2 regions of the Streptomyces taklimakanensis genome follow, and region 1 is predicted to be linked to the other one. Evidence: riboswitches for the same ligand, from Rfam matches in the RefSeq annotation. Region 1 holds a riboswitch; the other holds the start of a gene.
The links. A riboswitch is a leader RNA that binds a small molecule or an ion and turns the genes downstream of it on or off. The one in region 1 is predicted to bind cyclic di-AMP.
Positions count from the first base shown of each region.

Region 1 (3,664 bases):
GCGGATCGCCACGCTGGGGGAGGAGGTACGCGATCCGGAGCGCACGATCCCCCGAGCGATCCCCCTGGCGCTGGGCATCACCCTGGTCGTGTACGCCGCCGTGGCCGTGGCAGCGCTGGCCGCGCTCGGCCCCGGCGGACTGGCCGGAGCGGACGCGCCGCTGGCCGACGCCGCGCGGGCGGCGGGGGTGCCGGAACTGGCGCCGGTGGTGCGGGTCGGGGCGGCGGTGGCCGCGCTGGGCTCGCTGCTGGCGCTGATCCTCGGGGTGTCGCGCACCACCCTGGCCATGGCCCGCGACCGTCACCTGCCGCCCGCGCTGTCCGCCGTCCACCCCCGCACCGGGGTGCCGCACCGCGCCGAACTGGTCGTCGGCGCGGTGGTGGCCGTGGTGGCGGCGACCGCGGACGTGCGCGGCGCGATCGGCTTCTCCTCCTTCGGGGTGCTGACCTACTACGCGATCGCCAACGCCTCCGCCCGGACGCTCACCTCCGCCGAGGGACGTCCGCCGCGGGTCGTCCCCGTCGTCGGGCTGGTCGGGTGCGCGGTGCTGGCCCTCGCGCTGCCGGCCGCGTCGGTCGTCGCCGGGTGCGCGGTGCTGGCCGTCGGTGCCGCCGTGTACGGGGTGCGGCGCGGACTCGCCGGACGCCGGTAGGCCCGGAGCCGGGTCGGGCCGGGTCGGGTCGGGCGGGGTCGGGCCGGGTCGGGTGGGCGGACCGTGGCCGCGGTCGTCCGTACGGCGTTGATCGACTCGCCGGACGGTCGCGGGAGGGGCAGATTGGAGAGGTGCGCGGCGAGGGACAGCGGGAGACGGGCGGCGGCAGGGAGCGCTTCCGCGCCGTTCCCGTGCTCGGGCGCCCGCCGTGGCTGCTTCCCCTGCTGCTGCTCCTGACCGGTCTGTTCACCAACCTGCTGACCCCGCCCAACGTGTTGATCGAGGCGACGTTCTCCGCCGCTCCCCTGATCGCGGCGGCCCTGTGGACGTTCCGCGGCACGGTGGCCACGGCGGTGGCGTCGGCGCTCACCTCCTGCGTCCTGCTGTTGTGGGCGGACCGGGTTCCGGCGATGGAGACCACGCTGCGGCTGTCGACGACCGTCACCGTCGGTCTGCTGGCCGTCGCCGTCAACCGCGTCGTGGAGCGCAGCGACACCCGCGCGGCCACGGCCCGGGGCATCGCCGAGGCCGTCCAACTGGCCGTGCTGCCCGCCCCGCCCGACCGGATCGGGGACCTGAGAATCGCGGCACGCTACGAGACGGCGCATCTCGACACCCGGATCGGCGGGGACCTGTACTGCGTGCAGCGGACGCCGTACGGGATCCGGGCGCTGGTGGGCGACGTCAGGGGCAGCGGGCTGGGGGCGGTCACCGTCGTCACCGTCGTGCTCGGCGCCTTCCGGGAGGCGGCCGGGACCGAGCCGGAGCTGTCGGACGTCGCGGACCGGGTGGAGCGCTCCCTGGAACGGGAGCGGGAGCGGGGGCTGTGGAGAGACGACGAGGGCAACCGGGAGGGGTTCGTCACCGCCGTCCTGGTCGAGGTGTCGGAGGGCGACGGTCCGAGGGAGGTGCGGGTCGTCAACCGGGGGCATCCGCCTCCCCTGCTGCTGCCTCCCGGCGGCGGCTCGGTGCGGGCGCTGGAACCGGACGCGTACGGGTTGCCGCTGGGACTGGGGAGGCTGGGGGACGGTACGGGCGGCTCCGTCGCCGTGGCGCCGTTCCCACCGGGAGCCCTGCTGCTGGTCCACACCGACGGGCTGACCGAGGCACGTGACGCGGCGGGTGCCTTCTACGATCCGGTGCCCTGGTTGCGCGGCCGCCGCTTCCCCGGCCCGGACGCCCTCCTGGACGGGCTCCTGGCGGAGGTCCACGCGCACACGGCCGGGGGGCAGGACGACGACATGGCGCTGTTGGCGGTCATGCGCGATCCGGATCCGCCACCCACCGGGTGATGACCGTCCGTGTCCGCGACACCTCCCTCCGCATAACAAATGAGGCACCGTCAGATAAGAGCGTTGTTCTCTCCCTCGGGAAAGTGGCGGCCAACTCGCCCGAATTGAGGGGGAAATGGCCTGTTAGGTCCCCCCGGAAATTACCCACGCTTTGAAGGGGAGACTTGGAAACCGGCGCGCTCCTCTATTAACGTTCGATAACGCAGCGCGGTCGTCACTGTCGCCGAAGGAGGCGACACCGTGCGCCGTCGCCGAATTCCGAAGGCGCTGCCCCGCCGATCGCGGGGCCGCGTCCAGGGAACCGGGGAACCACCTCTTGGGGTGAATCGGACCGCCGGGCGTGCCCGTGCGGCTCCGTAGGAGACCTTCCTGCTCCGAACCCGTCAGCTAACCCGGTAGGCGAGAAGGAAGGAAAGGAGAGCGCCTCCGTGGCGTCCAGCAGTCCGGCCCCCGAGGCCCCCGAGGTCTCGTACGATCCGCACACCGCCACCTTCGCCCCGTTCGGTCCGGCCGGCGACGAGGACCGACAGGTGTGGAATCCCACCGAGGAATCCGTCCGCCCGGTCCGGGGTCGACACCGCGTGGTCAAGCAGCGCAACGGCATGGCGCGCAGCGGAGCCGTCCTGGGCGTCGGCATGATCGCGGCGGTCGGCGCGGGCGGCATCGCCACCGCCAAGGAGAAGGCCCCCGCCCCCATCTCCCTGCCCGACCTGGGCGAGGTGGCCGAGAACATCCCCGGTGTCGGCGGGCTCATAACGGAGTCCGACAAGGGCTCCGGCCCCGATGCCGAGCCCGGCACCGAGTCCGACGCTCCCTTCGGCGACTTCGGCGACACCCTCGCCCAGGCCGGTCCGGACACCGGTGACGCCGGTGCCACCACCACCCTGAGCTCGGACCCCGGCGAGGCGCTGCGGGCCCGGATCCTCCAGCAGGCCGACCGGCAGCAGTCGAACGCCGCCCAGGCGGCGGTCGAGGCCGCCGCCGAGCAGGCCGCGGAGAAGGCGGCCGAGGAGGCCGCGGACAAGGCCGCGAAGGAGGAGGCCGAGCGCAAGCGCAAGGCCGCCGAGGAGGCGGCCCGCAAGGCCGAGGCCGAGCGCCTGGCCAAGCTCGCGGCCGGCTACACCCTTCCGCTCACCTCCTATCAGCTCACCTCCCACTTCGGCGCCTCCGGTTCGATGTGGGCCAACAACCACACCGGCCTGGACTTCGCCGCCCCGACCGGCACCCCCGTCAAGGCGGTGCACAGCGGCGAGATCGTCGAGGCGGGCTGGGCCGGCTCCTACGGCTACCGCGTCGTCCTCAGGCTCGACGACGGCACCGAGATCTGGTACTGCCACCTGTCCTCGATGACGGTGACCAGCGGCAAGGTGACCACCGGCGACGTCATCGGCCGCGTCGGCTCCACCGGCAACTCCACCGGCGCGCACCTCCACCTGGAGGTCCGTCCCGGCGGCGGCGCCCCGATCGACCCGCTGGCCTGGCTGCGCGACAAGGGCCAGTCCATCTGACCAGCCCCGGACGGGCCGTCGCCGCCGTCCGGCCCGGCCCGGACCGGAAGCCTCCGATCCTCCGGTCCCCGTTCCCGGCCGCCGCCTCGCACACCGTCGACGCACGTCGGCCGACCACAGGAGGGGACGAGGCGGCGTCCGGGTCCGTCCGGCCGCCGGACGGACCCTCGTTCCCGGCACCGTTCCCGGCACCGCTCCCGGTCCGGCCCCGA
Region 1 covers NZ_WIXO01000001.1:2,714,331-2,717,994, reverse strand. Annotated here, with positions in the region: gene F0L17_RS11800 (APC family permease) at 1-652, shown strand, start outside; gene F0L17_RS11795 (PP2C family protein-serine/threonine phosphatase) at 784-1,944, shown strand; cyclic di-AMP (ydaO/yuaA leader) riboswitch at 2,220-2,360, shown strand; gene F0L17_RS11790 (peptidoglycan DD-metalloendopeptidase family protein) at 2,373-3,452, shown strand.

Region 2 (3,664 bases), 1.8 Mb from region 1:
GGGGCCGGGGGGCTCCGGAGCGGACGCGCACCGGCTCCGGGCCGGGGCCCACCGCCTGTGCGAAGCTGATCGGGAGTTTGGACCGAGCCCGGTCCCGCCCGGTCGGTCCGGTCCGCCCGGTCCGCCCGTCGCGGCCCGGACGGAGCGGCGCCGACCGCACCAGCCCCGACCGACCGAAGCGATCCGATCCGAAGGACAGCACCATGACCGAGCGCCGCGTCACCGTCGGCTGGCCCGAGGGCCTGCACGCCCGTCCCGCCGCGATCTTCGTCCGTGCCGTGACCGCCTCCGGCCTCCCCGTCACCGTGGGCCGGCCCGACGGCGACCCGGTGAACGCCGCGTCGATGCTGTCGGTGCTGGGGCTGGGCGTGGCGGGCGGCGACGAGATCGTGCTGGCCTCGGACGCGGAAGGCGCGGAGGAGGCCCTGGAGCGGCTGGCGAAGCTGGTCTCCGAGGGGCTCGACGAACTCCCCGGCTCCGTCTGATCGCCGTCTGTTTTCCGCCCGCCCGCCGCCCGATTCCCGGCCGGCCGGGCTTCCCCGGCAATTCAACCGACAAGACGGGGGTGATGGCGACGGATTGTGAGCTCCATTGCTTTCTCCGTCGCCCCCCACCGCCCCCGGAATTCCTCGAACGCATTCCCGGCGCGTTCCCCATGTCTATACGCTGTCTGTTACGGGGTGTCGCGCGCCGTGTTTACCGCGTGTTTCGCGTTCCTCACGGCGTTTCTTCGGTGCCCGGTACGGGCGGCCACCGGCCTCTGTTCCCGACGGACGGCGATCGAGCGCTCCACGTGCTCGCTCGCCAGGGCGTGTGCCCGTTCCGCGTCTCCGCGTGCGACCGCGTCCACGATGGCACCGTGCTCCTGCCAGACGGCGGCCGCCCGCACCGGGGGCTCCGCCGCGTAGACCCAGGTGATCTTGCGGCGGAGCTGGGTGAGCAGCGAGGCCAGGGTGGGACTGCCGGACGCCTGGGCCAGCGTCTCGTGGTACCACTCCTCCAACGCCCCGAGGTCGGAGAACTGGCCGCGCGTGACGCGCTGTCGCCCCAGGCGGACCAGCCCCCGCAACACCCTCAACTGGGCCTCGGTGCGGCGCCGGGCGGCCCGGGCGGTGCCCAGCGGTTCCAGGCGGGCGCGGATGTCGAGCAGGTCGACGGCCTCCTGCTCGGTGGGCACGGCGACGCATGCGCCGACATGGCGGCGCGAGGTGACGAAACCCTCCGACTCAAGGGTCCGCAGAGCCTCGCGCACCGGGACGCGGGAGACGCCGTAGCGTCGGGCGAGGAGTTCCTCGGTCAGGCGCGCGCCGGGCGGAAACACCCCGGAGACGATGTCGTCGCGGACCGCAGTGCACACCATGTGCGCGGAAATGCGCATGGCAGGACCTCCGCCGTCGTCTCCGTTTTCCGAAGTTCCGCAGAGTGGAACTGTATTCCACCGGCACGGGTTTTCCGATGCCCCATCGGAAAGAGGCGTGAAACACACGGCCGCGCGCCCCCCGGAGGGGACGCGCGGCCGGATTCCCGCCCGAGGGGCGTGCGTCACACGTCGACGCCCTTGGAGGCCAGGTAGGTGATGGGGTTGAAGTCCGAGCCGTAGTACGCGCCGGTGCGGGCCTCGAAGTGCAGGTGCGGTCCGGTGCTGTTGCCGGTGGAACCGACCGAGCCGATCCGCTGACCGCCGTCGACCTTCTGGCCGGGCGAGACCTTCGTGGCCGACAGGTGGGCGTACTGGGTGTACTTGCCGTCGTCGTGGCGGATGACGATCTGGTTGCCGTACGCGCCGCCCCAGCCGACGGTCACCACGGTGCCCGGGCCCACGGACCGCACGGCGGTGCCGGTGTTGGCCGGGAAGTCGATGCCGCTGTGCTTGCCGGAGGACCAGGAGGAACCGGCCTGCTTGTAGGTGGTGGTGGTGTCCACGCCCGCGACCGGGTCGACGTACCCGGAGGCGGAACGACGCTCCGCGGAGCGCTCGGCGCGGTCGTCGGCGGCCTTGGCGGCGCGCTCCTCGGCGGCCTTCTCGGCCTTGGCTGCCTTGGCGGCGCGCTCCTCGGCGGCCTTCTCCGCCTCGGCGGCCTTCTCGGCTTCTGCGGCCTTCTCGGCTTCTGCGGCCTTGCGCGCGGCGTCGGCGACGCGCTGCTGGGCCTGCGCCTGCGCCTTGATCTCGTCGGCGATCGTGTCGCCGGAGGCGGCGGCCTGGACGAAGCCCAGGGCGTAGGTGCCGGAGCCTCCCTCGGGGGCGGCGATGGCGGGGGTGGCGACGGCGCCGACCACACCGGTGGCGGCGAGGGCGGCGGCGCCGGCGAGGCCGACGCGGGCACGGGTGGCCCGACCGGCGTGGCGGTGCTTCTCGACGAGGGCCTCGGTGGTCTCGGTGAGCTTCCCGGTGGCCCGGGTCAGCGTGTCGTTCAGCTTCTCGGTGAGCTGCGCGGTGGCACGGGTGAACGCCATGAGCGGCGTGCTCCTTTCCTTCCGTGTCGCCTACCGGGTTAGCTGACGGGTTCGGAGCAGGAAGGTCTCCTACGGGCGGGCAGGCCCGATTCACCCCGGATGCCTCGGAAGAGGGCCTCCTTCCGCATCCCTCGCGGAAGGGTGGGTCCCCGGCTCCCCTCGACGGGGATTCGGCGATGGTTGCCGTCGGCCGCGGTCCGCGGTCGCTTCTGACGAGCAACGAGATCGACGCTAAACGGACAAATTTGAGCTAGCAAGCAAATCCGGTCGTTTGTAGCTCATGCCACAGGGACCTCGCCCTGAATGGCCTCAAAGCGGACATAAGGAAGGCCCTTGATGTGACAACCACACCAAGGGCCTTCGCTGTTGGGATCGACCGGGGGCGGCCGACGGCCGCTAGTCCGTGACGACGGTCACCTCTCCGATGCCCAGCTCCCGCACCGGATCGGCGATCTGTGACGCGTCTCCCACCAGGACCGTCACCAGACGGTCCGCCGGGAAGGCCGCCACCGCCGCGGCCGTGGCCTCCACGGTCCCCGTCTCGGCGAGACGGGCGTACAGCCGCGCCTGGTAGTCGTCCGGCAGGTGCTGCTCCACCTGGTCGGCCAGAGTCCCCGCGACGGCGGCCGCCGTCTCGTACCGCAGCGGAGCGACGCCCACCAGGTTCTGCACGGCCGTGTCGCGCTCGGCGTCGGTGAGCCCCTCCTCCGCGAGGGTGCGCAGCACCCGCCACAGGTCCTCCAGTGCGGGCCCCGTCACATCGGTGGCCACCGATCCGTTGATCACCAGCAGGGACGCGCCGGTGCCCTCCGAGGAGGAGCGCAGCACCTGCGCGTACGCCCGCACCCCGTAGGTGTAGCCCTTCTCCTCGCGCAGCACCCGGTCCAGGCGGGAGGTCAGGGTGCCGCCCAGGCAGTAGGTCCCCAGTACCTGAGCGGGCCAGACGCGATCGTGGCGGTCCGGGCCGACCCGGCCGACGAGCAACTGCGTCTGCACCGCCCCGGGCCGGTCCACGACGATCACCCGGCCGGTGTCGTCCGCGGTGATCGGCGGCATGGGCCGGGGGCCGGCCTCGGTGCCCGACCAGCCACCGAGGGTGTCGGCGAGCGCCTTGTCCAGGTCGATGCCCGTGAAATCGCCCACGATCACGACGGTGGCCGTCGAAGGACGCACATGCGCCTCGTAGAAGGCGCGCACCGCGGCGGCGTCG
Region 2 covers NZ_WIXO01000001.1:4,527,327-4,530,990, reverse strand. Annotated here, with positions in the region: gene F0L17_RS20070 (HPr family phosphocarrier protein) at 204-485, shown strand; gene F0L17_RS20065 (GntR family transcriptional regulator) at 674-1,378, opposite strand; gene F0L17_RS28100 (M23 family metallopeptidase) at 1,543-2,454, opposite strand; cyclic di-AMP (ydaO/yuaA leader) riboswitch at 2,467-2,640, opposite strand; gene F0L17_RS20055 (M16 family metallopeptidase) at 2,851-3,664, opposite strand, start outside.
Region 2: linked by a shared signal. The riboswitch ahead of F0L17_RS28100 (M23 family metallopeptidase) and the one ahead of F0L17_RS11790 (peptidoglycan DD-metalloendopeptidase family protein) in region 1 are both predicted to bind cyclic di-AMP.